Regions from separate parts of the Peribacillus sp. RS7 genome, predicted to be linked through region 1. Evidence: riboswitches for the same ligand, from Rfam matches in the RefSeq annotation. Region 1 holds a riboswitch; each other region holds the start of a gene.
What was found. Region 1 has a riboswitch for S-adenosylmethionine ahead of mtnK (S-methyl-5-thioribose kinase). Riboswitches for the same ligand answer to the same signal wherever they lie in the genome.
Positions count from the first base shown of each region.

Region 1 (8,207 bases):
TTTTAATGTACGTATCCGTTCCACAGCCTCTTCAAGCCGTTCTTCCGAAGTCAGAAGCCCTACCCTGACGTAACCTTCGCCAAATTCACCAAATCCATTCCCTGCGGCAACAGCTACGTGGGCATGCGTTAATAGATAGTCTGCAAAACTCTCGGACGTAAAACCTTTTGGTACCTTGAGCCAGGCAAAGAATGATGCTTTAGGAGCTTTGACATCCCAGCCGATTGCCCTCAATCCCTCAATGAAAACATTCCTGCGTCCCTCATACATCTTCACTAACTCCTCTACACAGCTCTGCGAGTCCAGTAACGCGCTTGCCGCTGCTTCCTGTATCGCTGGAAAGAGACTAACATAAAGATGGTCTTGCAATAGTTCAAGAGCTTCTATGACACTTTTATTCCCCACTGCAAAACCGACTCTCCACCCTGCCATATTGAATGTTTTCGATAGTGTGTAAATTTCTATCCCTACATCCTTCGCTCCTTCTGCCTGGAGAAAGCTTATCGGTTTTTTTCCGTCGAATCCTATCGCCCCATAAGCGAAATCGTGGACCACGCAAATCGAATGCTCTTTTGCAAAGGAGACGGTTTCATCAAAGAAACTTTCAGTTGCAGAAGCACCTGTGGGATTATTCGGATAGTTCAAGAACATCATTTTAGCTTTATCTAGCACTTCTTTATGTATGTCATTGTATTTCGGAAGAAAATCATTTTCTTCTGTCAAGGGCATCAGTTCGGTCTTTGCCTGTGCTAAAACGACACCGGAAAGATAATCCGGATAGCCGGGGTCTGGAACAAGGATCGTATCACCTGGATTCAATAAACACTGCGGCAGTTCGACAAGACCTGCCTTTCCCCCGAAGAGAATCGCCACTTCACTATTCGGATCCAACTTGACACCATATTCACGTTCATAAAAGACGGCAGCAGCATCTTTTAAATATTGATGTCCCCGAAACGGCGAATATTTATGATTAATCGTTTTTTCAGCGGCAACCTGCAAACTTTTCACGATATGTTCAGGCGTCGGTTGATCAGGATTTCCCTGGCCTAAATTAATGACATCATGACCCTGCGCCGTAATCGCATTGACTTTTGCGACTAGAGAGGCAAAAAATTGCTTGGGCAGTTTTTGAAGTTGTCTGGATTTTTCGAATTGCAACATTTATACACCTTCTCTGAAATTTCTTGAAATTCTAGTCACAAATGATATATGTTTATCATAGTCTTGTAAAGCATTTTTTACATGTGGGGTTTTAAACGATGAAGTGGAAGATTGCCTGCATTCAAATGGATATTGCCTTCGGGCAACCAGATATCAATTTTCAGGTTGCAGAACAATGGATGGAAAAAGCAGCAATGTCAAAACCCGATATCGTTATTTTACCAGAGCTTTGGTCAACAGGATACGACTTGACCAGGTTAAATGAGATTGCTGATGAAGAAGCAGAAAAAACGATTGAATGTTTAAAAGATCAGGCAAAGAAACACCAGTTTCACATAATTGGGGGTTCCGTTGCCAAAAAAGCAAGCAAGGGCATCTATAACAACATGATCATCATCAATAAGCATGGAAATCTCATTAAACAATATGATAAGCTTCACTTATTTCAGTTAATGGATGAACATCATTTCCTGCAGCCAGGTGAAAAAGATGGTTAATTTACTCTTGATGAAAAAATATGTGCTGGATTCATTTGTTATGACATCCGTTTTCCTGAATGGCAGCGAGCCCATACCGTTCAAGGCGCCGAAGTTCCGTGCTTCCGTAACTTTATTGAAGTCCAAGGTGCCTGTCAAGAGTTCGTTTGCTTCTCCGGATTCACCTATGATATTCCCCCATGGATCAATAATCAAGGAATATTATTGACATCCGAACCTGAACGGTTAACGGCTACAACATATGATTGGTTCTCGATGGCACGGCTAATCAATAAGGCTCTCCAGTGATCGAGTCTGGGCTTTGGCCATGAACAAAATACCCGTATTCGAAGATAGTCGGCCGGATTATTATTAATTTCCCCATTGACAAACTATTTAAAAAGTTGATATTATTTTCCCGAAGATTAAAATTTCAGAAAACATATACTCTTATCAAGAGCAGGCTGAGGGATAAAGGCCCTATGAAGCCCAGCAACCGACTGTAATACCATTGTGAAATGGGGCGGATTCACCGCCGGATTATAAAATCCACAGAGCACGGTGCTAATTCCACCAGAATTCATTTTCTGGAAGATAAGAGGTCCGAAGCCAAAACTTCTGCCTCTTTCTATATGAAAGAGGCTTTTTTATTCTTATTTTGAATCTGGAGGGGAAAAGAATGACTCAAAACCATTCAAATTTTAAGAGATTGACAAACGAAACAGCTATAACCCTTGCAAAAAAACTTGGGTTGGTCAATGCGGATGCAAGTTTAAACTGTAAAGAAATCGGCGATGGAAATTTAAATTATGTTTTTCATATTACAGACACAGTCACAAACAAAGGAATAATAATCAAACAAGCGGTCCCTTATGCCAAGGTACTTGGTGAAAGCTGGCCACTGACATTGAAAAGGGCAGCCATTGAAGCGAATGCACTGATTCATTTCAGAAGCTATTGCCCCGAATTCGTACCGCAAGTCTATTATTCGGATGAACAGCTTGCCATTACAGTCATGGAAGATTTATCGCACTTGAAAATCGTTAGAAAAGGCTTGATCGATGGCGATCAATATCCATTGCTTTCACAGCATATTGGTGAATATGTAGCGAAGACGGCATTTTATACATCAGATTATCATTTAGAACCATCCGCGAAAAAGGAAGTGGCCCGACATTTCACGAATCCGGAACTCTGCAAAATCACTGAGGTCTTTATTTTCACGGATCCATTTTTTGAGGAACTCCCGGGAGATTTCGAGCTGGAATTGACTGATGCCGCCAAAAATATTTGGAATGATCAAGAAGTGATACTTGAGGTCGCTAAGCTGAAACAAAGCTTTGAAACCGAGCAGGAAGCCTTGCTTCATGGAGATTTACATACTGGAAGTATTTTTGCAAGTGAAACTGAAACAAAGGTTATTGATCCGGAATTCGCTTTTTATGGGCCCATTGGTTTTGACCTTGGTCAATACACCGCCAACCTTCTCTTTCAGGCAATTACACGAAATGGCGCTGGAAAGGAAGAGATTTTCTCACACCTTCATGAATTTTGGAATGCCTTTGAAGAAACTTATTCCGAATTATGGGAAGGCCAAAATAAAAGCCCATTCCGCCATGTGAAAGGTTATCTGCCTTATTTACTGACAAAATTCAAAAAAGATGCATTCGGTTTTGCCGGCTGTGAACTGATTCGGCGAACCATTGGCCTTTCCCATGTTGCCGATTTAAACGTCATTGAAAATAAAGATACAAGGATCGCTGCCAAAACGGCAACATTGGAAATTGGTGCATTTTTAATTAAAAAACGGGAAGAATTGGATGTTCCAGCTGTCATTGAAGCGTTGAAGCAACGTACACTGCCATCTTATTCAACCCTTTAAAAGGAGACCTGCACATGACTACACTAGCACCCTTACCATATTCGGTACAATGGGATGATACCCATATTACATTATTAAATCAACAAGCCCTTCCTTCCATAACTGAATTTATTGAACTTCATTCTGTTGATGATGTATATGACAGCATATTGACATTAAAAGTTCGTGGTGCCCCAGCAATTGGACTGACGGCAGCATTTGGTGTTGCACTTGGTGCCAAACAGGAAACAACCGCTGAATTAGGGGAATTCAAGAAAAATGTAACGAGGCATATTGAAAAACTCGCTTCTTCACGGCCAACTGCAGTCAACCTTTTTTGGGCGTTAAGGAGGATGGAGAATACGTTGAAAGCAGCGCAAAGCATTTCAACTGCCAAGGAAGCACTTGTATCGGAGGCCCAAGCCATCTTTGCTGAAGATGAAGAAATGTGCAGGAAAATCGGGGAACATGGTTTATCCTTATTCGATAAAGGAGATTCCATCCTAACGCATTGCAACGCTGGAGGGATTGCCACAGCCCGTTATGGAACAGCCCTGGCTCCCTTCCACCTGGCTAAAGAAAGGGACTTTCCGCTAAAAGTGTACGCTTGTGAAACCAGGCCTGTCCTGCAAGGGGCGCGTTTGACGGCTTGGGAATTGATGCAAGCAGGGGTTGACGTCACCTTAATTTCTGATAATATGGCCGCCCATACGATTCACCAGAAACGAATAAATGGAATTATAGTCGGGGCCGACAGGATTGCGGCTAATGGAGATACAGCCAATAAAATCGGGACATTGGGATTGGCCATATTAGCAAAGCACTTTGGTATCCCTTTTTATGTGGCGGCTCCATCAAGCACCTTCGACCTCTCTATCCAATCCGGCACATCCATCCCGATCGAAGAACGGCATGAAGCGGAAATCACTTTCATTCAAGGTGTAAGGATTGCCCCGGAAAACGTGAAGACTTTCAATCCAGCCTTTGATGTTACACCGAATCATCTAATTACAGGCATCATTACAGAAAACGGCATCATAACACCGGATTTCATCAAAAACATTCCTGATTTCGTTAAATGATCCAAGTTTTATTGGTGATAAAAAACGAGAAGGATTTCGTATCCGTCTCGTTTTTTAATGAAGATCAATTATGATTATTCTTTCGAGGTCTATTATGCAATAATCTAAGTGATTCGAATCTATTCACTAATTAAATCCCGTGTTTTCGATAACAAATGATATTAGACATTCTTATTATTTTGAAAAGAACTCCTGAAGTGCTTTCTTATTTTTAGTGTAGTCCATTTCCAAAACGGCTCCAGACTGGGGATATATTTCATCTCTAAAACTTCCTTCCACTGGAATCCTTAAGGTTTCAACGGTTTCCGGTGTATGGAAGACGGCTTTTGGACCCATTTCCATTATCGTTTTCAGCCCAATATCTGTATCCAAATACGAGAGCCCTTGTTCTATTATACTAGGAAGCGCTGCCATCCCTTCGAAGGTTGAGATTTGATTTATAAACGCTGTTTTTAATTGAACCATTACTTCTTGTTGACGTTCAACCCTTCCAAAATCACTTTCATCATCATGTCTAAAACGGACATATTTCAATATTTCCTCACCATGTAAAACATTTTTGCCAGTGCTTGCTTGAATGCTCATATCATCAATAATTTCTTGATCCACATCCACCGCTACTCCTTCAGGGGCAAGCAAGTCGACCATCTTCACAAATCCCTGAAAGTCAATTACTGCCACATGATCGACCTTGACATCAAAGTTTTCCTGTATCGTTTTCTTGAGCAGTTCCCTTCCACCATAATAATAAGCGGCATTTATTTTGTTATATCCTGGTTTATACCCAGGGATTTTTACATAACTATCACGCATGATTGAAGCCAGCTTCAGTTTCTCCTGCTCAGGAAAGTATTTTGCCAGTATAATCGCATCTGATCGAGATTTTTCCTCCCCCCTGGTATCAACACCAATAAACAGAAATGTTTTCACGCTTTCCTCGTTCTCTTCTTCGGTTAGTTTTTTTTCCGTACCTGCATTTCCATTTTGTTTGGGTAAAGGGGCATAGGTGCAGCCTGCCAGAATCAAGATCAATAGATATATGAACAGTACCTTTTCTTTCATTACCTCACCTCATCGGAAATTTACCCATATTTTCTGCCTAATATTGGAATCGTATGCATTAAACGACAAAAAAGCCTGCCAACGATAATCGTTGGCAGGCTTTTCGGGCAAAATCATTTATTTGATTTCTTTCTTTAATACTTCTACCGCTTTTTTAACTTGAGTGTCGTTTTTAAGGATTTTCTCCCGGATGACCTGCATCAATTTAACGGTAGTATCGTCTTTTATAGTGCCGGTTTCTTTAATTTTTTGTTCCCTTTGGAATGCTGTTACCGCATTTTTTGTTGCTTCATCAAAGAATCCATCTATCTTCCCTGGATCATGTCCTGCTTCCTTCAACATCTCTTCAGCAGCTTTCACTTCACTTGAAGAATCCGATGCTTTCAATTCCTTATCAGGCGAAATGTAAGGAAGGTTGGCATAATCAGGGAGCTTCACATTAATATCAGGCTTGATCCCTTTTTTATGAATCCAATTGCCTTCAGGCGTCAACCATTTAGCTGCCGTGTATTTGAAGTTGGATCCATCTTCAAAGTCTTGGGCAGTCTGAACGGTCCCTTTGCCAAATGATTTGACACCAATCAAAGGAATATCTGCTGATTCACTGACAGCCGCTGCAACAATTTCAGAAGCGCTGGCACTTCCATCATCAATCAACACGACTACCGGGATCTTCAGCTCTCCATCATTCTTCGATTTATAGACATCTTTTTTCCCGCTTCGTTCCTCAACTTGAAGGACCACTTCCCCATTAGGTATGAACAGGCTTGCCATTTCTATTGCTTGGTCAAGCAGTCCCCCTGGGTTTCCACGCAAATCCAATACCAGACCCTTCATATCCTTCTTCGACATTTCTTCAAGCGCCGTTTTCAGCTCTTGGACTGTATGTTCGGAAAAACTGGTCACTTGGATTTTTGCAACTCCATCATCAAGCATTTCCGCATACACTGTTTCAATCGGAATTGTGTCACGTTTAATGGTGAGTTCAATCGGTTCCGATTCACCAGCTCTTGAGATGGATAAATTCACTTTCGTTCCCTTTTCGCCCCTGATTTTCAGGACAGCTTCAGAAGAGCTCAGTCCTTCAACGCTTTTACCGTCGACACTTAAAATGATGTCATTCGGTTTTACACCCGCTTTTTCGGCTGGGGACCCTTTTATCGGTGAGACGACCATGATTTTTCCATCCTGTTCCTGAATCTCCGCACCGATTCCTTCAAAAGATGAAGAGATGCTCTCATGGAAACTCGATGCTTCCTTCTTATCCATATAGGCTGAGTAGGGGTCATCCAATGATTTGATCATTCCATTAATTGCCCCGTCAACCAGCTTGTCTTGATCAATCTCTTCATAATAGTTATCTTTTATCGTATCGTATGTAGAATACAGCTTTTCAAATTCCGAATGTTTATCCGGTGCTATTGACTCTACTTTTTCATTTCCAAAGGTCAAGGCTATTGTAGTAATCCCTGCAGTTAGAAATATGACTAGGAAAATCCCCATAATGAACGTAAACTTCTTTATTTTAATGAATTTCCCTGCCTCTTTTGGCTGTTGTTGATTTTCTTCTTCCACTGAAGCCTCACCACTTTCATTCTTCATGACGATATAAACGGTTTCTTTCTATTTTATCAGTTTTCATGCCAATCGAAAAATAATAGTTATCAAAAATAACAACTTACTGATCATATGTATTTTTTTAACCCTTCGCAAACGTAAAATCTTGGGTACCCCTTAAGGCGAGACATTACAAAAATGCGGATACCAAGGAATAAATGAGCCTGTATCCCACCCTTCATTATACAGCATCATTTATTCCTGGTCACCCGCCTGTCATTAACATCCAATTATCAGTCTTGGATAGCTGCTTCCAATGCCACTTCAACCATTTCGTTAAAAGTTGACTGGCGCTCATCCGACGTCGTTTCCTCACCGGTTAAAATGTGATCGGAAATGGTTAATACTGATAAAGCTTGGCGTCCAAATTTAGCAGCAAGCGTGTATAGGGCCGCTGATTCCATTTCTATCGCAAGGATTTGGTATTTTGCCCATTTTTCCAATTCACTATTATCGTTATAAAACTGATCGGCCGTAAATACATTCCCGACCTTCAATTGCAAGCCCTTAGCCGTGCCCGCGTCATAAGCTTTTCTTAGTAATTCGAAATCCGCGGTTGGAGCAAAGTCCACCCCGCCGAAAGTCATGCGGTTCATTTGCGAGTCGGTGGAAGCACTCATTGCAAGGATTACATCCCTGACCTTTACGTCTTTTTGGATGGCTCCTGCAGTTCCAACGCGAATCAGCTTCTGAACATTATAGCTATTCATCAATTCATTTACGTAGATGGAAATGGATGGAACACCCATGCCTGTGCCTTGGACGGAAATTCTTTTCCCTTTATATGTCCCTGTGTATCCAAACATATTCCGAACTTCATTGTAAAGTTTTGCATCCTCTAAAAATGTTTCAGCAATATATTTTGCACGCAATGGGTCTCCAGGTAGTAAGACCGTTTCTGCAATTTCATTTTCTTTTGCACCAATATGTACGCTCATACAACTA
Region 1 is NZ_CP168135.1:5,280,856-5,289,062, forward strand. Features, by position in the region: gene ACDZ29_RS26120 (pyridoxal phosphate-dependent aminotransferase) at 1-1,164, opposite strand, end outside; gene ACDZ29_RS26125 (nitrilase-related carbon-nitrogen hydrolase) at 1,263-1,661, shown strand; gene ACDZ29_RS26130 (hypothetical protein) at 1,614-1,856, opposite strand; SAM riboswitch class I at 2,088-2,241, shown strand; gene mtnK (S-methyl-5-thioribose kinase) at 2,320-3,522, shown strand; gene mtnA (S-methyl-5-thioribose-1-phosphate isomerase) at 3,537-4,583, shown strand; gene ACDZ29_RS26145 (LCP family protein) at 4,758-5,645, opposite strand; gene ACDZ29_RS26150 (S41 family peptidase) at 5,763-7,247, opposite strand; gene deoD (purine-nucleoside phosphorylase) at 7,496-8,200, opposite strand.

Region 2 (8,207 bases), 2.0 Mb from region 1:
GGGTGATTTCTTCTACTTTTGCATCATTTAGTATATGAACCGCTCCATTTTCATCAATGCCTGGTTTGCTAGGATCCTTATAAACTGAGCAGCTTGAAATATATGTATAATGTTTAACCTGATTCAGTAATCTGCAAGATTTCTCTACAGTTCGAGGGATAAAACCCGATGTGTCAATGACTGCATCCCAATGTCTTTCCTTCAACATTTCCAGATCCCCGTCGCGGTCCCCTCTTAATTGTTCGATTTCGCCAAAAACATCAGGGTTGCTTCCACGATTAAAAAGTGTGACATCATGCCCTTTCTCAATCGCAGCTTTAACTAAATACCGGCCTATAAACCGTGTACCACCCAATATTAAAATGTTCATACAATCGCCTCCTCTTAAACGATATTCCATAAAGCATACGCAAAACCCTTTCCTAAAATTAACAATAATTCCAACTTTTATTCCAACTCGCTTTTTAACCATGAATTTCCGTTTACCGGAATGATTTGACCTTGTCATGTCGTTTTTCTTAAAAACTAGTAATATTCTTAATCTTTTGCACTTTATTCTTTTTCGCTATAATGATATGGATATGAAGAAAGAAGGTGGAGACGATGCTTGAAAATCTTAAACAAAAATTCCCGAATGCTATTACCAATAAAATGGATACTGATGAAATTTCTGAATATGTTTGGTTCGAAGACTCTAGAAGTATACTTGGGATTCCCCGTTCAGAAATCACCGCAGAAGAAATCCGTTTATTGGAACTGCTATTTGCTCCTTCCATAAACCCAAATAACCCAAATACGTATCAAGACGTATCATGGAAAACTTTTTTATCCGAACCGAATGCACCATTGCCCTTAACAAGCTGGGAGAATGTTCGATTCATTCATTTCAAGCTGACTCATGCAGACTTTTCCAACTCCGATTTTGAAGACGCCTTCCTCGCTTTCGTTCCATCTGACGCAGCATTGGTCTGGGAAAATGAAACGTCAGGAATCTTGATTGAAACGGACAAGGATGAACCTTTATCAAATAAAGAACTAATCGCCATTTCTTCCACGCTTGAAAGTGACTTTTATGTAAAGACACGTATGTTCACCGGGCGCTTTCACCCTGTAAATCAAGACCTTCATCATCACAGGAACCAGGAGAAAAAATGTTTTTATTTGGCACAAGTGCATCTGCCGGATCTAAAGGTGGCTGATTTAGCAGACATCATCCCCCACTCATTAATAAATGACCTTTCCGTTACGAATGCAAAGTGGTATATCAATGAGATTCTCGGCAAGACCAAGCAGGATACTGAACTTATCAAAACGATCAAAACGTATATCGAATGTAATTCCAATGCCACCTATGCCGCCAAACAGCTTTATATACATCGGAACAGCTTACAATACCGGATAGATAAATTCTCTGAAAGAACTGGTCTCGATATTAGGAACTTTCGTCACGCCTTGACTGCGTACTTGATTCTTTTACTGAATGATTAATTTTCATTACAAACAGGGGTTTTCATCCTTTTTTGTGCAATGTGCCCATACTTTTTTCTAAACTGATAGCTTAGACTATATTTAATTAGTACAAGTAATCAAGAGTTTAAAAGGGGGATTTTTCATGGCAGAGTTAGTATTGGATCATATATTCAAGATTTATGATAAAAAGGTGACAGCTGTTAAAGACTTCAACCTTCGTGTTGCCGATAAGGAATTCATAGTTTTTGTGGGACCTTCAGGCTGCGGCAAATCGACGACTTTACGGATGATTGCCGGACTGGAAGACATTTCCCAAGGGGATTTATTTATAGACGGCAAGCGAGTCAATGATGTCCCCCCTAAAGATCGTGATATTGCGATGGTTTTCCAGAATTATGCCTTATATCCACATATGTCCGTCTATGACAATATGGCATTTGGATTAAAGCTCCGGAAAACGCCAAAAGCGGAGATCAAGCAAAGGGTCAATGAAGCTGCAAGGATCCTCGGACTTGAAGAGCTGCTAAATAGAAAACCGAAAGCCCTTTCAGGTGGTCAGCGCCAGCGTGTGGCACTAGGCCGTGCAATTGTAAGGGACGCAAAAGTATTTTTGATGGATGAGCCATTATCCAATCTCGACGCAAAGCTGCGGGTTCAAATGCGTGCTGAAATCGCAAAGCTACATAAACGTCTGGACACCACAACGATATATGTCACACATGACCAAACAGAGGCAATGACCATGGCGACACGTCTTGTCGTAATGAAAGATGGTATCATCCAACAGGTCGGTGCCCCAAAAGACGTTTACGAGAAACCCATAAACGTTTTCGTCGGCGGCTTCATCGGATCGCCTGCCATGAACTTCTTTACCGGAACATTAAAAGAAGGCATGTTTAAAATTGGTGAACAAACGTTTGAAATACCCGAATTGAAGATGAGAATGCTGCGTGATCAAGGATATGTCGGAAAAGAAATGATCTTTGGCATCCGTCCGGAGGATTTCCATAACGAAGGAGATTGCTTCACGGAGTCCCCCAACAGTATATTCACAACCCAAATTGATGTAGCCGAACTCATGGGCGCGGAGATCATGCTTTACTCCACATTAGAGGGGCAGGACTTCGTCGCACGGGTAGATGCCAAGAATATTATCCAGGCAGGCGAGAACATCAAACTAGCCCTTGACATGAATAAAGCACACTTTTTTGATAAAGGGACCGAACATCGCATTTTAGTTGAAGAGGACGAACAAATGCAGGAAAGCATGAAGTTATCTGCCAATTAAACGTAAAAAGACCCGTTCATGAATGGGTCTTTTTTTCATTTATTCAAATATTAAATAAGGGTCAAATCTATTCCTGGACCAATACCACTTCATCATGTCCGCATTCAGAGCATTTCATAAGATGCGGGCATTGGCCTTTTTGAAGGGATTGGGGGTATCCGTCGTTCAGCTTAAGTGTGTCGATATCCATATAAGCACTGTAATCATCAGCGTAATCCATGAATTTCCCTTTATCCTCAAGATTGCTGCTGCATTCCGGGCAATTTACATGAATTTTTCTTAGACCGTTGCAAAGCGGGCATAAAGACATTGTTATTCCTCCTGTTCCCGATACTTATGATCTCAGTATTTGTTGCTTTCATTATTTTAACACATGGAAACACCCTCCCTAATACCGGCGGGAGGGCACTCCTATGGAATTATTTATTAACCATGTTAGCGGGATCGACCCATGCTTTGAATTCATCTTCCGTGAGGAACTCCAATTTCAATGCCGCTTCTTTTAAGGTAGAGTTGTCCTTGAATGCAGTTTTGGCGATCTTGGCTGCTTTTTCATAACCAATATGCGGGTTCAATGCTGTTACCAACATAAGGGAGCGATCTACATTTTCTTTGATCTTATCTTCATTTGCAGTGATGCCAACCGCACAATTAATGTTAAAAGAGTGTATGCCTTCCGTCAATAATTTCACTGTTTGAAGGAAGTTATAGATGATGACTGGTTTGAATACGTTCAATTCAAAGTTACCTTGGCTTGCTGCAAATCCAATTGTAGCATCGTTACCCACGATTTGTGTCGCAATCATGGTAAGCGCTTCACTCTGTGTTGGATTGACTTTACCCGGCATGATGGAACTGCCTGGCTCATTTTCAGGAATGGCTATTTCGCCGATTCCGCTTCTAGGGCCACTTGCCAGCCATCTGACATCGTTCGCAATTTTCATTAAATCTGCTGCCAATGCTTTCAAAGCACCGTGTGCATAAACGATTTCGTTATGGCTTGTCAATGCATGGAACTTATTATCCGATGTGACGAAAGGATGTCCTGTATCCGCTGCAATTTGTTTTGCGGAAAGTCCCGGGAATTCTTTTTTTGTATTGATTCCTGTTCCTACAGCCGTTCCCCCTAGAGCCAGGTTCAATAATTTTTGGCTGCTTTCCTCAATCATCGCTAGATCTTTATCAAGCATCGCTTTCCAGCCAGAAATTTCTTGTCCTAATGTCAGTGGTGTTGCATCTTGAAGATGTGTCCGGCCAATCTTCACGACATCCCAAAACTCTTTTTCTTTTGAATCGAATGTATCACGAAGTTCTTTGATGGCAGGAACCAACTTTTCAGCGACCTCCATAAAGGCTGCAATGTGCATGGCGGTCGGGAAAGTATCATTGGAGCTTTGTGCCTTGTTTACATCATCATTCGGGTGAAGTGTTTCCGATTCACCATTTTCTTTTAACCATTCATTCCCTTTGTTAGCGACCACTTCATTCACGTTCATATTACTTTGCGTCCCGCTTCCCGTTTGCCAAACTACAAGCGGGAAGTGTTCATCAAGCGTACCTTCAAGGATTTCGCCGCAAATCTTAACGATGGCATTCTTTTTAACTTCCGAAAGATCACCGAGATCATAGTTCACCTTTGCCGCAGCTTGTTTAACGTATGCAAATGCACGAACCAATTCAATCGGCATTTTTTCATTACCAATTTTGAAATTGTTACGGCTTCTCTCGGTCTGTGCTCCCCAATATTTATCGGCAGGAACTTTCACTTCACCCATCGTATCTCGTTCGATTCTGTAATCCATGTGTTCTCCTCCTATGTTTGCACTATTCATCGAAGACCTTAAGTATATGAAATGAATAATGTCGTATTATTCTCTCTCCTTACATTGTACAAACTTTATTATTTTAAAGCAAAAATATCCGGCCAAGCCTCCCCTTTTTCTGAAAAATTCAATTAATTCAACAGGATCATTCAGGATTATCCTTGACCACATGAAAATTCCGGATATTCTTTTTTAGACACGTAAAGTGTTGACACCGCTAGGCTCCAATAGACCTAGTCATGAACATCGAAGCAAAATCCATCAAACTTGTTCTTGACAGTATTTTGTATTTATAGTAAATTCAAAAGAAATTGAATAATCTAAACTCTTATCGAGAGAGGTATAGGGAATGGCCCGATGACACCTCAGCAACCTTCATTTGTTTCAAACCAATGAAAAGGTGCTAATTCCACAAGTTTGTGAACTTGGAAGATAAGAAGAATGACTCGTCCCTACTTAATCAAAGTCTTCTTCTTAAAGAAGACTTTTTTTATTTTATATAACTCAAAGGAGCAGTGAAAACTATGTACAAAACTGAAACATATCTTGCTCAATTAGGAAATCGCAGCGAAACGGCGACAGGAACAGTCAATCCGCCAGTATACTTTTCAACTGCTTTTCGCCACGAAGGAATCGGTCAATCGACTGGATTCGATTACACAAGGACAGGTAATCCTACACGCCAACTATTGGAACGATCCATCGCCGATCTGGAAAAAGGCGACCAAGGATATGCCTGCAGTTCAGGAATGGCAGCCATTTCTACTATACTGGCCTTATTTAAATCAGGTGATGCATGGATTGTCAGCGAAGATCTTTATGGGGGTACATATCGTCTGTTAGAACAAGGTTTTAAGAAATGGGGGTTGCAGTGTGACTATGTGAACACTTGTTGTTTGGAGGATATCGAAAAAGCCATCACTCCTCACACGAAAGCCATCTTCATTGAAACTCCCACTAACCCTCTTATGCAGCAAACGGATATTAGCGCCGTTGCCGCATTGGCCAAACGATTTGATTTATTGTTAATCGTTGATAATACTTTTTACACGCCTCTTATTCAACAACCCATCCTGCTTGGAGCGGATATTGTGATTCACAGTGCTACCAAGTATCTCGGTGGTCATAATGATGTGCTCGCCGGACTGATCGTGGCCAGCGGCGCGGAATTATGTGATGCACTTGCCTTCCATCATAATGGTACTGGTGCTGTCTTGAGCCCCTTTGATTCTTGGCTGTTGATGCGCGGAATGAAAACCCTGGCATTGCGGATGGATCGTCATGAAAAGAATGCAAAGGTACTTGTAGATTACTTGTCGGAACATGATTGTGTTACGGACGTATTGTATCCCGGTAGGGGCGGCATGATTTCCTTCCGCATCATTGAAGAAGCGGCGGTCAACCCATTTTTACAATCACTCTCATTAATTTCGTTTGCAGAAAGCCTTGGAGGGGTCGAAAGCTTCATCACCTATCCTGCTACACAAACACATGCCGATATACCTCTTGAAGTCAGAACGGCCAATGGGGTTTGTAATCGCCTGCTTCGCTTCTCCGTCGGCATTGAGGACAGCGACGATTTGATTCAGGATTTACAGCAAGCATTCGCACACGTAAAAAGGGAGGCACTACGATGACCGATCATGATTTTAGCTTTGAAACCAAATTACTCCATAATCAACATAAATTCGATTCGGCAACAGGCGGTGTGAGCGTCCCCATTCAGCACGCTTCCACTTTCCATCAATCCGATATCGATCAATTCGGTAAATATGATTACAGCAGAAGCGGGAACCCAACTCGCGAAGCGCTGGAAGATATCATTGCCGAACTTGAGGAAGGTACACACGGTTTTGCCTTTTCATCAGGAATGGCAGCCATTTCAACAGCTTTCCTACTGTTGTCTGCCGGAGACCATATCGTCATTTCCGAAGATGTGTATGGCGGAACGTTCAGGATGGTCACAAGTGTTTTGACACGTTTCAATATTGAGCATACTTTCGTTGACATGACGGACCTTGAAAGCGTCAAAGCGGCCATTAAGCCAAATACGAGTGCCATATACATCGAAACGCCTTCAAATCCATTACTTAAAGTGACCGATATTAAAGCCGTATGTGATATCGCAAAAACAGCCGGGGCCTTAAGTTTTGTTGATAATACATTCTTGACGCCAGCATTACAGAAACCACTGAATCTGGGCGCTGATGTTGTCCTTCATAGCGCGACGAAGTTTTTATCCGGACATAGTGATGTGGTAGCTGGACTTGCTGTAGTGAAAGATCCTGAATTGGCAGTAAGACTCGGTTCCCTCCAAAACTCCTTTGGAGCGGTTCTTGGTGTCCAGGACGCCTGGCTAGTAATGAGAGGTCTGAAGACCTTGTCCGTTAGAATGGAGCACTCCCAAAAAGGGGCAGAAAAGATTGCCGCCTACTTAAAGAAGCAGCCCTTGGTTAAAAAAGTGTATTATCCCGGCCTAGCAGATCATCCACAGCACGCCATCCAGGAAGGCCAGTCACTTGGAGCCGGGGCGGTCCTATCATTTGAATTGGAAAGCGAAGAAGTCTTCCGCTCTTTCGTGAACTCTGTCGAGCTTCCTGTTTTTGCCGTAAGCCTTGGAGCTGTCGAATCGATATTATCCTACCCGGCCAAAATGTCCCACGCTGCCATGCCTGCTGATGAAAGGGAAAAGCGGGGCATCACGAACAGCTTGCTTCGTCTCTCTGTCGGACTTGAAAATCCGGACGATTTAATCAAGGACTTCGATGCGGCCCTTGTAAATATTGCAAAAGGCGAAGCAATTGCTGCGAAATGAAAAAAGGATGGGTGCCCCATATTTATGGGCACCCTTTTTGTTTGCATCATTTTAATTCTTGTTAAACCCATCCATAAAAAAAGGCCAACGATTTCCCGACGGCCTTACTCTCATTTCTTCATATTATATTTATCCAGGAAGCGATCCACTCGTCCGCCTTTTTCAGCAAACTTCTGCTTTCCAGTATAAAAAGGGTGCGTATCTGAACTGATCTCCACTTTTAATAATGGATACGTTTGGCCGTCTTCCCATTCGATCGTTTCATTGGATGTTTTCGTGGAACCTGTCAAGAATTTATAACCGCTGTTGGTATCCATGAATACTACTTGTGGATAATCGGGATGAATTTCTTGTTTCACTATTATCACCTCATCGTTAGTATAGGTATATGTTAAGCGTAATGATTACTATTATCAAGCATTGTGCTTGAAGGTGCCAATAACGGCACCTTCATTAATAGTTTAATCTTGATTATCCTTACTTATTCAATTGTATTTCAACCGGCCATCCCTTTATGCGGCCCAGCCTGCAGCTCATACATTTGATAGTACTTCCCTTTTAGTTCCATTAATTCTTCATGTGTACCTTGCTCAGCAATCCGACCTTTATCCAGTACCAGAATTTGGTCGGCATTTTTAATCGTGGAGAGTCTATGTGCAATGATGAAGGTCGTTCTCCCTTTTTTCAGCACTTCCATTCCCTTCTGGATAATTGCCTCGGTTTCTGTGTCGATGCTTGCCGTCGCTTCATCCAAAATCAATATCGCCGGATTGAATGCAAGAGCACGTGCAAAAGAGATTAGCTGCCGCTG
Region 2 is NZ_CP168135.1:3,243,633-3,251,839, reverse strand. Features, by position in the region: gene ACDZ29_RS16320 (NAD-dependent epimerase/dehydratase family protein) at 1-370, opposite strand, end outside; gene ACDZ29_RS16315 (PucR family transcriptional regulator) at 604-1,488, shown strand; gene ACDZ29_RS16310 (ABC transporter ATP-binding protein) at 1,613-2,758, shown strand; gene ACDZ29_RS16305 (hypothetical protein) at 2,826-3,068, opposite strand; gene fumC (class II fumarate hydratase) at 3,178-4,560, opposite strand; SAM riboswitch class I at 4,907-5,020, shown strand; gene ACDZ29_RS16295 (methionine biosynthesis PLP-dependent protein) at 5,106-6,218, shown strand; gene metC (cystathionine beta-lyase) at 6,215-7,396, shown strand; gene ACDZ29_RS16285 (type B 50S ribosomal protein L31) at 7,507-7,755, opposite strand; gene ACDZ29_RS16280 (ABC transporter ATP-binding protein) at 7,893-8,207, opposite strand, start outside.
Region 2: another riboswitch for S-adenosylmethionine. It lies ahead of ACDZ29_RS16295 (methionine biosynthesis PLP-dependent protein); the one in region 1 lies ahead of mtnK (S-methyl-5-thioribose kinase).

Region 3 (8,207 bases), 1.7 Mb from region 1:
ATCGCTTTCTTTCTGGAAAGGAAGCTATATCGGCATTCGGATTTTATCATAATCAATAGTCCTGGTTTCAGGGATTATATCGTTTCAAAGGGAGTAAAGGAGGATACCATCCAATTCATCCCTAATTCGCTTACTGCGGATGAGCTGACTTTAAAGAATTTGCTTACACCCGTATCGGAAAAAATAATCAAGGTCGTTTATACAGGGAATATTGGACTGGCTCAAGACCTGAAAAAACTGATAGCCGTGGCTGAAAAGCTAAGGGAACATAAGCAAATCGAGTTCTCGATGATCGGATATGGATATCGGGTATCCGAAGTGGAGAAGGAGATCGGATCTAAAGGGCTGACTAATATAAAGGTGATTAATGCGATGAATAGAAGAGTGACTCTTCATGAAGTTTCAACTTCTCACATTGCATATGTAAGCTTGGTTGAAAAAGAGGTCTTCAACAAGGTGCTGCCTGGTAAAATCATCGATTATATGTGTGTCGGAAAGCCCATTGTCGGTGATGTTGCTGGAAGGGCCAAGAAGATGCTCACAGAGGCGAAATGCGGGTTGGTGGCAGACAGCCGAAATGTTGATGAAATCAGTCAGCATATCCTGACCATGGCCTCAGATCCAGCCCTTCGTAAAGAACTGGGGGAAAACGGTTATCAGTATGCTAAACAACATTTTCAATGGTCCAAAAATATTAAAGGTCTCATCAACGTGATGGAAGCGTCAGGCTGAAAATCTGGAAGTGGAGGACAACATGGCGAAGAAAGTATGTATGTTTGTGTGGAATCACTTTACGAACGATGCAAGGGTTCTAAGAGAATGCACAGCACTTACTGAAGCGGGTTATGAAGTGGATTTGATTGCCATTCATAACTGGAAGATCAAGGATTTGCCCAAAAAGGAGAAACATCAAAATGGTTTCACTGTCACTAGGGTGAATAACCGCTGGGAGGCGCTTCATAGGATTCTCAGGATCGTAGGCAAATTGAAGAAAAAGAAGTTTGAAATCGTTCTACTGGCATTATTGGTTTGGAATACGTTGTGGAACTTGAATTTGATCAATGGCTGGGTGGGATCGGGAATATTGTTCGGTTCCCTTGCACTCCTTGCGATCGGCACCTTGATCATGAGTAAAACGAAGCTGCCGACCCTATTAACAAGGAGCTACATTTTTGGTCAAATGATCCACCATGGCCGGAAAAGGAAATATGATTTTTATCATTCGAATGACTTGAATACGCTAATGCAGGGAGCGATCAGCAGTAAATGGTTAAGGCGAAAAAAGCTGATATATGACTCACATGAGGTACAAACGAGCAGAACGGGATATAATAGCCGACTTTACGGGATGATGGAGAAATTCCTATTAATATTTGTTGATGAAATGATTGCCGAAAACCATACGAGAGCTAAGTATAACGAAGACTTATATGGTTTATATCCCAATGTGGTCCATAACTACCCAATTCCAACCAATCCGGAGGAAAGTACGGCCGTGAATTTGCATGAGCTGCTCGATTTGCCAGCGAATGAGCCGATATTGTTATACCAAGGCGGCGTTCAAATGGGCAGAGGTTTAGAGCAATTGGTTGATGCTGTACCGATGATAGAGGGTGGGACAGTGGTTTTTATAGGAGATGGAAGAATCAAGGATGATTTGATGAAAAAAGTAAGCGACATGCATCTGGAACATCGTGTGAAGTTCTTACCGAAGGTTCCGGTCGACGAGCTGCTCCATTATACGAAAAATGCGTATTTAGGTTTTCAGGTATTGAATAATGTCTGTTTTAATCACTACTCCGCTTCTTCAAATAAATTGTTTGAATACATGATGAGCGGTGTGCCTGTGGTTGCCTGTAGTTTTCCTGAAATCCAAAAGGTGGTCGATGCGGAACAGATTGGCGTGTGTGTCGATTCACATGATCCAAAGTCAATTGCCGAAGGAGTCAATTACCTATTGAAACATCCTGAAAAAAGGGCGGAAATGAGCAGTAATTGCCTGAATGCCCGGCAAAAATACAATTGGAAACAAGAGAAGGAAATCTTTATCGATATTTATCAATCTGCCTAACAAAACGAGTGTAGCAGAAAAATAGGATAGGAGTGGTTAATATGAAACTTTGTACAATGGGACTAGGTTATATAGGGCTTCCAACTTCTTTAATGTTTGCGAAACACGGTGTCGATGTTATCGGCGTGGATATCCAGCCTGAGGTTATCTCCAATTTGAATAATGGTAAGCTCCATATCGAAGAACCTGGACTTGAGCAGGTATTACATGAGGTACTTATTTCCAATAAGTTTCGAGCTGCTTTAAGCCCGGAACATGCTGATGTTTTCATTATTGCAGTCCCTACTCCAAATAAAGATGATATGCATCAATCATGTGATTTAACCTACGTCTTAGAAGCGACATCCACCATTCTTCCTTTTATCAAAAAGGGAAATGTCATCATTATCGAATCGACGATAGCGCCAAGAAGCATGGATGATCATATCAAACCGATGATAGAAATGACGGGCCTCACGATCGGTAAAGACATCTTCCTCGTTCATTGCCCGGAACGTGTTTTACCTGGAAGGATTCTTGAAGAGTTAGTTCATAATAATCGTATCGTCGGAGGGATCACGGAAACATGTTCTTATAAAGGGAGCTTAGTTTATGAAACCTTCGTTCAAGGTGAAATCATTCAGACGGATGCGAAAACGGCGGAAATGTCCAAGCTGATGGAAAATACTTTCCGGGATGTCAATATCGCCCTTGCAAACGAGCTGGCAAAAGTCTGCTTCCAGCTGGACATCAATGTCTTGGATGTCATAGGGATGGCAAACAAGCACCCACGTGTCAATATTCACCAACCAGGCCCTGGAGTCGGGGGACATTGTTTAGCAGTCGATCCGTATTTCGTCGTAGCAAAGGCACCAGAGTATGCGAGAATCATTAAATTGGCACGTGATACGAACGTATCGATGCCTTATTACATTGTCAATTGCGTAAGAATGATGCTCGAGGGAATCCGTCATCCAAAGGTAGCGGTTTTCGGACTTTCATACAAAGGAAATGTAGATGATATTCGTGAAAGTCCCGCCATTGATGTCGTCAATATCTTGATGGGAATGGAAAATGTGGATGTAGCCTTGCATGATCCGCATGTTCAATCTGGGAAAATGCCAATCGTTTCAGTGGAAGATGCTGTAAAAGGTGCCGACTTGATACTTGTCCTGACCGACCATGATGAATTTAAACGGATGGATTATGATAAGCTATCGGATCTTATGGCCAATAAATTGATTTTGGATACTCGGAATTGCATTGATGCGAACGAAACCGATGTCCCGGTGGCCAACCTGGGCAATATATATCAATACAAAACGATGTCCATGAAAAAAGCCAGGAATAAAGCGATCATCTAAAAACTTGGACAAACATCGATAATGGAATAAGGATAAAGGGGGCGCTGACTATGGACAGTGCCCTTTTTGTGGTTGAAAGTCAAGCTCTGCAACTGGCACGGGGGGGAGCAAAATGAAGAAAGGACCAAGCAAGAGCTTGGTCCTTTTGTGTACAATTTATTAAGCTGTCGGTCCGCCAAGTTCTTCGATTTCACTTGGAACGCTACCGAATTTCTTGAAGTTTGCACGGAATTGAGCTGCAAGAGCTGTTGCTGCTTGTTTATAAGCCGCAGGATCTGCCCAAGTCTTGATTGGTTGAAGCACTTCGTCAGGAACTCCAGGAACATGAAGCGGGATATCCAAACCGAAGATTTCATCTTTGATCGTTTCGATGTTCGCTAATTCACCTTCAAGTGCCGCTTGTACCATCGCACGAGTGTAAGCAAGTTTCATACGGCTTCCGGTTCCGTATGCTCCGCCAGTCCACCCAGTGTTGACAAGGTATACCTTTGCATTGTGCTCGTCAATTTTATCACCAAGCATCTCAGCATAGCGTTGAGCGGGAAGCGGTAAGAACGGTGAACCGAAGCAAGTGGAGAATGTAGCTTCCGGTGAAGTTACCCCTCTTTCAGTACCAGCCAATTTACTAGTGTAACCACTTAGGAAATGGAACATTGCCTGTTCTTTGGAAAGCTTGCTGATTGGAGGCAGAACGCCTGAAGCATCAGCTGTTAAGAAAATGATTGTATTTGGGTGTCCTGCAATACTTGGGTTCACGATGTTATCGATCGCTTGCATTTGGTATGCAGCACGGGTGTTTTCAGTCAATGAACTATCATCATAGTCCGCTTCACGTGTATCCGGATCCACAACTACATTTTCCAATACGGCACCGAAGCGGATCGCATCGAAAATTTGTGGTTCTTTTTCACGTGAAAGGTTGATCGTTTTCGCATAGCAGCCACCTTCGATGTTGAATACGCCGTTAGAAGACCAGCCGTGCTCGTCATCGCCAATCAGTTTACGGCTAGTGTCTGCGGATAAAGTTGTTTTACCTGTTCCAGACAGTCCGAAGAATAAAGCGACGTCTCCTTCACGTCCTACGTTAGCAGAGCAATGCATTGGAAGGATTCCAGCCTCTGGAAGTAAGTAGTTCATGATCGAGAAGATCGATTTTTTCATTTCTCCTGCATATTCCGTTCCGCCGATCAGGATGGTACGGCGTTCAAATGAAACGATGATGAAAGTTTCGGATGAAGTCCCGTCCACTTCTGGGTCTGCTTTGAAATTAGGTGCCGAAAGAATTGTGAATTCAGCTTCGTGACCTCTTAATTCCTCTTCGTTCGGACGGATGAACAAAGTATGGGCAAAAAGATTATGCCAAGCATATTCATTAACAACTCGGATGGGAAGACGTGATGATTCGTCTGCACCAGCGAAACCTTTGAAAACGAAAATCTCTTCTTTTGCTTTTAGGTAGTCAACTACTTTATTATATAGTTTATTGAAAACATCTTCAGAAATTGGCTGGTTCACTGAACCCCAATCGACTTTATCCTTAACGGATGCTTCTTCCACGATATATTTATCTTTAGGTGAACGACCAGTATACTTGCCGGTTTCAGCTTTTACTGCACCAGTTGATGTTAGTACGCCTTCATTTCTGCTTAATACTTTTTCGACCAATTGAGGAACTGAAAGTTGAGTTTGAACATTGTTTCCTGTTAATAACTGGTGTAACTCATTAGAAACATCTACAGAATTCATATATGAGGTACCTTCCTTTGTTTAAGTTTTTATATTACAATTAGTATAACACATTCATTTAAATAGTCTATACTATTTCTTTTAATTTGTGATTATTTTCAACTGGTTTCGTTAATCAATTTTCCTTATTAAGGCGCAGGAACCGAGTCAATACAATTGCATATACTTACATGGAGTGAAAATTTTATTTTAAATAGGAAGTAATTAAGCAACATATTTCTAATTGGCCATTCCTGTTAGTATGCTTTATTTTCTATTATTAATGGCAATTTTCAACATTTCTATTCGCCTTCTGCCTTGGAAACCCTTTGAAGACGCTGAAACAACCCATTTTTTCAAGTGGGCGGATATGTTCTTTTTAGAAAAACATTGACAAGTTCCAACCTGATACGATATTATCTTAAATTGTACGGATTCTCTTATCCCGAGTTGGTGGAGGGACAGGCCCTTTGAAACCCAGCAACCTGCCATATTGAACTTGACTCCAAGATCGATCGCCGAAAATAAAGCGATGGTTCTTCAAGGAATAGTGGTGATGGTGCTAACCTGAGCAAGGTAAAAAACCCTTGAACGATAAGAGTGAAAGGATAGAAGACAGAATTTTAAACCTTTCCTCATTTGCCAGGGAAGGTTTTTGTGTATTTATAAGTAATTCTGTGTCTATAGTTGAAACTAATGAGGGAAACGAGTTCCGTAAAAAATCAGGCTTATGCCTACAACATACTAACTTCCAAGGAGGAAATATGATGTCAAAGAAACGTCTATTTACTTCTGAATCTGTTACAGAGGGCCATCCGGACAAAATTTGTGATCAGATTTCAGATTCCATTTTAGATGCTATCCTTGCTAAGGATGCAAATGCACGTGTTGCGTGTGAAACAAGTGTAACAACAGGTCTTGTGCTTGTTGCTGGTGAAATTACAACATCCGCTTACGTGGATATTCCGCGTATCGTTCGTGATACCATTGCAGGAATTGGCTACACACGTGCGAAATATGGTTTCGATGCTGAAACTTGTGCTGTATTGAGTTCCATTGATGAGCAGTCTGCCGATATCGCAGCTGGCGTCGATAAAGCATTGGAAGCTCGTGAAGGAAACATGTCAGAGGAAGAAATCGATGCAATCGGTGCAGGGGACCAAGGTCTTATGTTCGGATTTGCTTGTAATGAAACAGAAGAGCTTATGCCACTTCCGATTTCATTGGCACATAAACTTTCATTCCGCTTGGCTAAAGTTCGTAAAGATGAAACTCTTGCTTACTTACGCCCTGATGGTAAAACACAGGTAACTGTGGAGTATGATGAGAATAACCGTCCTGTACGTGTAGATACGATCGTTATCTCTACACAGCATGATGCAGAAATTACGCTTGAACAAATTCAAGCCGATATAAAAGAACATGTGATTAAAGCAGTTGTTCCAGCTGAATTGATCGATGCTCAAACTAAGTACTTCATCAACCCGACCGGCCGTTTCGTAATTGGCGGACCTCAAGGGGATGCTGGTCTTACTGGACGTAAAATCATCGTTGATACGTACGGCGGATACGCTCGTCACGGCGGTGGTGCATTCTCTGGTAAGGATGCTACTAAAGTTGACCGTTCTGCGGCATATGCAGCGCGTTACGTTGCGAAAAACATCGTTGCCGCTGGCCTTGCTGACAAAGCGGAAGTTCAATTGGCATACGCAATTGGTGTGGCAGAGCCTGTATCGATCTCGATTGATACATTCGGAACTGGTACAGTTAGCGAAGAAGTCCTAGTTGACCTAGTTCGTGCAAACTTCGACCTTCGTCCAGCTGGTATCATCAAAATGCTTGATCTTCGTCGCCCAATCTACAAACAAACAGCTGCATACGGACATTTTGGCCGTACAGATGTCGATCTTCCATGGGAACGCACGGATAAAGCAGAAACATTAAAAGCACAAGCATAATCCATAAAAAAAGGTGTCCCGCAACAGCGGGGCACCTTTTTTTATGGATTAATTTTGCCTTCAGGGGGAATAATTCAAGAAATCGATAGTTACTCTTGAGTTTGGAGCTTTCTCGTGAATTGGAGCATTTAATCGCGTGTTATATGCGTTTACTCGTGAAATTAGCATTTACTCGTGAGTTAGGAGCAAATACTCGTGAGTTAGGAGTATTTACTCGCGAATTAGAGCAAATACTCGTGAATTGGAGCAAATACTCGCGAGTAAGGAGCAAATACTCGTGAGTTAGGAACGTTTACTCGTGAAATGGAAGCAAATACTCGCCAGTTATGTACGTTTACTCGTGAGTTAGGAGTATTTACTCGCGAATTTAGCATTTACTCGTGAGTTAGGAGCATTTACTCGTGAATTGGAGCAAATACTCGCGAGTTATGTGCGTTTACTCGTGAGTTAGGAGCAAATACTCGTGAGTTAGGAGTATTTACGCGAGTTATGTGCATTTACTCGTGAGGTAGGAACGTTTACTCGTGAAATTGGAGCAAATACTCGTGAGTTAGGAGCAAATACTCGTGAGTTAGGAGCAAATACTCGTGAGTTAGGAGTATTTACTCGCGAATTAGAGCAAATACTCGTGAGTTAGGAGCAAATACTCGCGAGTTAGGAGCAAATATTCGTGAGTTAGGAACGTTTACTCGTGAGTTAGGAGCAAAGACTCGTTAGTTTATTTTATTCGTTCTGCCGTTTTATAGTATTGTCCTTTTTCGGCATATTCGCGTACGATTCGTTCCATATCCTGGCGATCTTCTTCGTTGATTTCGCGAATGACTTTAGCTGGGCGTCCGAATGCCAACATGTTCGGTGGAATTACTTTACCTTGGGGAACGAGACTGCCGGCACCGATAAATGCCCCTTCGCCGATTTCCGCTGCATCAAGCACAATCGATCCCATGCCGATCAAAGCTCCTTTACGGATTTTGCAGCTATGTAAAATGACCTGATGGCCGATGGTCACTTCATCCTCGATGATCAATGGATTATTTGGGCTTTGGTGCAGGACGCTATTATCCTGTATACTGACTTTTTTCCCTATGATGGTTGGGGATACATCACCGC
Region 3 is NZ_CP168135.1:1,412,560-1,420,766, reverse strand. Features, by position in the region: gene ACDZ29_RS07270 (glycosyltransferase family 4 protein) at 1-732, shown strand, start outside; gene ACDZ29_RS07265 (glycosyltransferase) at 755-2,071, shown strand; gene ACDZ29_RS07260 (nucleotide sugar dehydrogenase) at 2,113-3,414, shown strand; gene pckA (phosphoenolpyruvate carboxykinase (ATP)) at 3,574-5,160, opposite strand; SAM riboswitch class I at 5,577-5,740, shown strand; gene metK (methionine adenosyltransferase) at 5,904-7,097, shown strand; gene ACDZ29_RS07245 (hypothetical protein) at 7,193-7,378, shown strand; gene ACDZ29_RS07240 (gamma carbonic anhydrase family protein) at 7,816-8,207, opposite strand, start outside.
Region 3: another riboswitch for S-adenosylmethionine. It lies ahead of metK (methionine adenosyltransferase); the one in region 1 lies ahead of mtnK (S-methyl-5-thioribose kinase).